2 regions of the Sphaerisporangium sp. NPDC088356 genome follow, and region 2 is predicted to be linked to the other one. Evidence: riboswitches for the same ligand, from Rfam matches in the RefSeq annotation. Region 2 holds a riboswitch; the other holds the start of a gene.
The links. A riboswitch is a leader RNA that binds a small molecule or an ion and turns the genes downstream of it on or off. The one in region 2 is predicted to bind S-adenosylmethionine.

Region 1: it holds a riboswitch for S-adenosylmethionine, as region 2 does, so the genes downstream of both, thrC (threonine synthase) here and AB0O34_RS12010 (aminotransferase class V-fold PLP-dependent enzyme) in region 2, are expected to answer to the same signal.

Annotation. Positions count from the first base shown of each region.
Region 1 covers NZ_JBFBIK010000009.1:4,333-6,716, reverse strand. Annotated here, with positions in the region: gene AB0O34_RS05815 (MoaD/ThiS family protein) at 1-78, opposite strand, end outside; gene thrC (threonine synthase) at 92-1,384, opposite strand; SAM riboswitch class I at 1,399-1,560, opposite strand; gene AB0O34_RS05805 (RNA polymerase sigma factor) at 1,710-2,264, opposite strand.
Region 2 covers NZ_JBFBIK010000024.1:1,100-3,483, reverse strand. Annotated here, with positions in the region: gene AB0O34_RS12015 (TerC family protein) at 1-372, opposite strand, end outside; SAM riboswitch class IV at 540-655, shown strand; gene AB0O34_RS12010 (aminotransferase class V-fold PLP-dependent enzyme) at 826-2,076, shown strand; gene AB0O34_RS12005 (NADH-quinone oxidoreductase subunit D) at 2,095-2,384, shown strand, end outside.

The DNA of each region.
Region 1 (2,384 bases), on a different contig from region 2:
CGCGCCTTCACCGTTCACCTCCGCAGCACCATCGGTGTACGTACGGAGAATCGTCGGAATCCGCACAGAAACGCTCATTTATCGTGACCTTTCAGGAGTTATCGGCGATAGCCGTGCGGAATGCGTCGAGTGAGGGGCGGATGACCGCGGTCGGCCGGGCCTTGTCGGAGACCGCGTCGAGGGTCTTCAGGCCGTCCCCGGTGTTGAGCACCACCGTCTCGGCCTCCGGGTCCAGGAGGCCGTTCCGCACCAGCTTGCGGAGCACTCCCACGGTGACGCCGCCGGCGGTCTCACCGAAGATGCCCTCGGTGCGGGCCAGCAGGTGGATCGCGTCGACCACCTCGGCGTCCGTGACGTCCTCGACCGCTCCGCCCGTGCGGCGGGCGATGTCCAGGACGTACGGCCCGTCGGCCGGGTTGCCGATGGCGAGCGACTTGGCGATGGTGTCCGGCTTGACCGGCTGGACGATGTCGAGACCGGCCTTGAAGGCGGACGACACCGGCGAGCACCCCTCGGCCTGCGCTCCGTAGATCTTGTAGGGCTTGTCGTCGACGAGCCCGAGCTTGATGAGTTCCTTGAAGCCCTTGTCGATCTTCGTGAGCTGGGAGCCCGAGGCCACCGGCACGATGATCTGGTCGGGGATCCGCCATCCCAGCTGCTCGGCGATCTCGTAGGAGAGGGTCTTGGAGCCCTCACCGTAGTAGGGGCGGAGGTTCACATTGACGAAGCCCCACTTGTCGCCCAGCGGGTCGCCGATGAGCTCCGAGCAGAAGCGGTTGACCTCGTCGTAGGTGCCCTCGATGCCGACCAGGCGCCCGCCGTACACCGAGGCCATGACGATCTTGGCCTCTTCGAGGTTCGACGGGATGAACACGCAGGAGTCCAGACCCGCACGTGCCGCGGCGGCGCCGACGGCGCCCGCGAGGTTGCCGGTCGACGAGCACGACAGGGTGTGGAAACCGAAGTTGCGTGCCGCCTCAAGGGCGATCGCGACGACCCGGTCCTTGAAGGAGTGGGTCGGGTTCCCGGAGTCGTCCTTGACGTGCAGGCTGCGGATCCCCAGCTCACGGGCGAGGTTGTCGGCCTTGACCAGCTTGGTCCAGCCGGGCGCCAGGTTGGGCTTGGAGATGACGTCGGCGGGCACCGGGAGAAGCGAGCGGTAACGCCAGATGTTCTGCGGGCCCGACTCGATCTGCCGGCGGGTCACCGAGGTGCGACCGGCGTCGGGGGTGTCCCAGGTGTAAGCCACTTCGAGTGGCCCGAAACACTCGATACAGGCGAAGATCGGTCCGAGGTCGTAGCGAGTGCCACATTCGCGGCAGGAGAGCGCGACGGCGGGGCCGAAGTCGAGTGTGGTCGTTGTCTCAGCTGTTGCGAGCGCCATGAAGCGAGGCCTTTCCCTCATCTTCGCCCGGACCACCTTGATCACGGGCCGGAATTGGCACCTGTCCCGGCTGGTCTTCTGGTCGGTTGCCGCGCCATTCGGAGACGCGTGTGACCACAGCCGGGAGGGTTGCCGGGGCTTCGCAGGGCCGGTCCCTCCACCCCTCTGGATGAGCAATATGAAGTTGTGATCCCGCCGATGTTACAGGCAGGACAAAAGAACTGTACCTTGCCCGCCAGCGGGCCCGGTCGATCGTCTCACCAATCGAGACGAACAAGTATCATCACCACACGATCGGAGTGACCGCGCGGTGGGATCGCGACTATCACTTGTAGGCGTCGCCGAGAGCCGCCTGCACATACTTGCGGGCCTGGTGGATGCGCGATTTGGCGGTGCCCAGGGGGATGCCGAGCTGCTCGGCGACCTCGTTGTAGTCGAGCTGGCAGATGTCGCGCAGCACCAGCGCCTGCGCCAGGTCGGGCTTGTCGGCCTCCAGGGCCTCCATGGCGTCGAGCAGGTCGAGCCGCGAGCCCGCGATGACGCTCACCCTGCGCGGGTCGGCGCGCATGTCCGGAAGCTCCTCGGAGGTCTGCTCCGCGCCCCGGCGTTTCAGCGTGCGGTAGGTAGTGCGCGCGCAGTTGGCGGTGACGATATGCAACCAGGTGGAAAAACGTGCCCGCCCTTCGAACCTTCCGATATTGCGGGCGACGGCCAGCAACGTATCCTGGCAAGCCTCCTCCGCGTCCTGGTGGTAGGGCAGGAGCCTCGCGCAGTGGCGGAGCACGTCGGGCTCGATGCGGCGGAGGAGCTCTCCGAGGGAGCGGTGGTCACCTTGGGCGGCGGCGCGGGCCAGCTCTTCGGTCGTCTCGTCAAGCGCCATGCCGGAGCTCCCCTCGACGGTCTGCACTTTGCCTCGACCGGACCATCAGCCCATCTTATTGGGAGCGTTAAATTAATTTAATCCGCGGCCGGGTGCGCATCACAGCGGAGATGAACGGCG
Region 2 (2,384 bases):
GAAGGTGGCGCCCGCCTTGGCGCTGGAGTGACCCTGCGTGCCCTCCAGGCTGTCGCCGATCTCGAAGGTGCTCTTGCCCAGCAGGAACAGGCCACCCAGGATCAGGATCAGATCTCGCCCCGATATGCCCTGGCCGAATATTTCGAACAGCGGCGTCGTCAGCCGTACGACCCACGACAGGGCGAGGAGCAACGCGAGGCGGCTCACGAGGGCCAGCCCGAGCCCCACCTTGCGCGCCCGGTCGCGCTTCTCGGGGGGAAGCTTGCCCGCGAGGATCGAGATGAAGATGATGTTGTCGATCCCCAGCACGATCTCAAGAGCGACCAGGGTGAAGAACCCGATCCAGATCTCCGGGTTGACCACCCAGTCCATGACGATCTCCTCCGGCTAGCCGTTGGTCCAGGTCACGACCCCGCGGGCGGCGGCCGTTCCTCTGTCAACGCGCGGGGATCCGACAAAGTTCGCGACGATTCGAGACCCCTCCCACCCCCCTGCCGAGGTTGCGGAGACGAGGGGAACCTGGGTTATAGTCGCCCGTAGGTCATGAGTGCCAGCGTCAAGCCCCGGCTCGCTGGCCGGCAACCCTCGCGCTCGCGGCGGGGTGCCCCGGGTGAAGACCAGGTCTGGTGCGAGGTGTGCCAGTCAAGCGCGGGCTCCGTCGTACCAACGCCATGGCCGGGGTCCCATGACCCTAGGAGGCCGGCGTTGTCTGCTCTCACTGTGCTCAAGAGCCCTTCCCATGTCGTTTCCGGCTCGGACACTCCCGGCGATTCCGGGCCCGGCAGGCCATTCCACGGCGAGACGGCGGGCCGTAAGGCCTCGCCCATCCCCGCCGTGCTGGGTGATGACCTTGAGGTTCCGGTCAAGGGCGGCAGGCTCGTGCGGTACGCCAACCTCGACTACGCGGCGAGCGCCCCCTGTCTTGAGCCGGTGAGCGCCGCGGTCGCCGCCGCTCTCCCGGCCTATTCCAGCGTGCACCGCGGCGCCGGGTACGCCTCGCAGCTCACCACGGCGCGCTACGAGCAGGCCCGCCACACCGTGCGGGCCTTCGTCGGCGCCCGTCCCGGCGACGCCGTCGTGTTCACCCGCAACACAACGGACGCGGCGAACCTTCTGGCCCGCTGCCTGCCCGAGGGCACCACCGTCGTGGTCTTCGAGACCGAGCACCACGCTTCCCTGCTCCCCTGGCCCGACGCGGTACGACTGGCGCCCCCGGCGTTCCCCGGCGAGGCGGTCCGCGCGGCGGACGAGACCCTGGCCGCCATCGAGGGGCCCAAACTCCTGGTCGTCACCGCGGCCTCCAACGTGACCGGCGAGCTGTGGCCGATCGCCGCCCTGGCCCACATCGCCCACCGGCACGGCGCGCGCATCCTCGTCGACGCCGCGCAGCTCGTCCCTCACCGCCAGCTCAACCTGACCGCGCTCGACCTGGACTACGTGGCGTTCTCCGGGCACAAGCTCTACGCCCCGTTCGGCGCGGGCGCTCTGGTCGGCCGGGCCGACTGGCTCACCCAGGCCGAGCCGTACCTGCGCGGCGGCGGCGCCTCCAAGGCCGTCACCGGGGGCGCCGGGCAGGGGCTGCCGCTGGACGCCGAGTGGAGCGCCGACCCCGAGCAGCGGCATGAGGCCGGCACGCCGAACGTCCTCGGCGCCGTCGCGCTGGCCGCCGCCTGCGACGCCCTCTCGTCCACCGGCTGGACGGCGCTGGTCAAGGAGGAGGAGCGCCTCGTCGAGCTGCTGCGTGACGGCCTCGCCGCGATCGAGGGCGTCCACGAGCTGTCGCTCTGGGGTCCCGCCCATCCGCGCGTCGGCATCGTCTCCTTCGTGGTCGAGGGCTGGACGGCCAGGGAGGTCGCCGAGACGCTGTCCGGCGAGTACGGCATCGGGGTGCGCGACGGCAAGTTCTGCGCCCATCCCTTCGTCAGGCACCTGCTCGACGGCGTCGGCCAGGCCGCCGACGGCTCGTGCGCGGACGGCACCGCCGGGGCCGTACGGGCGTCCATCGGCATCGGCACCACCGAAGAACACGTCCGCCGCCTGGTCACCGCCCTCTCAGATCTTGTCTCACGCCGCTGACGTGACAGCATGGGGTTTATGACCGAACCTCCCGGAGCTCGCGGAGCTCGCACCGGAGGCGCGCCCACCGAACGGGTCGTGGGGATCGGGGCTGGGGCCAAGGAGCTGGCCACCGAGGACATGATCCTCAACATCGGGCCCCAGCACCCCTCGACCCACGGTGTCCTGCGCCTGCGGCTCACCGTGGACGGCGAGCGCATCGGCAGCGCCGAGCCGATCGTCGGCTACATGCACCGCGGCGCCGAGAAGCTCTTCGAGGTCCGCGACTACCGGCAGATCATCGTGCTGGCCAACCGGCACGACTGGCT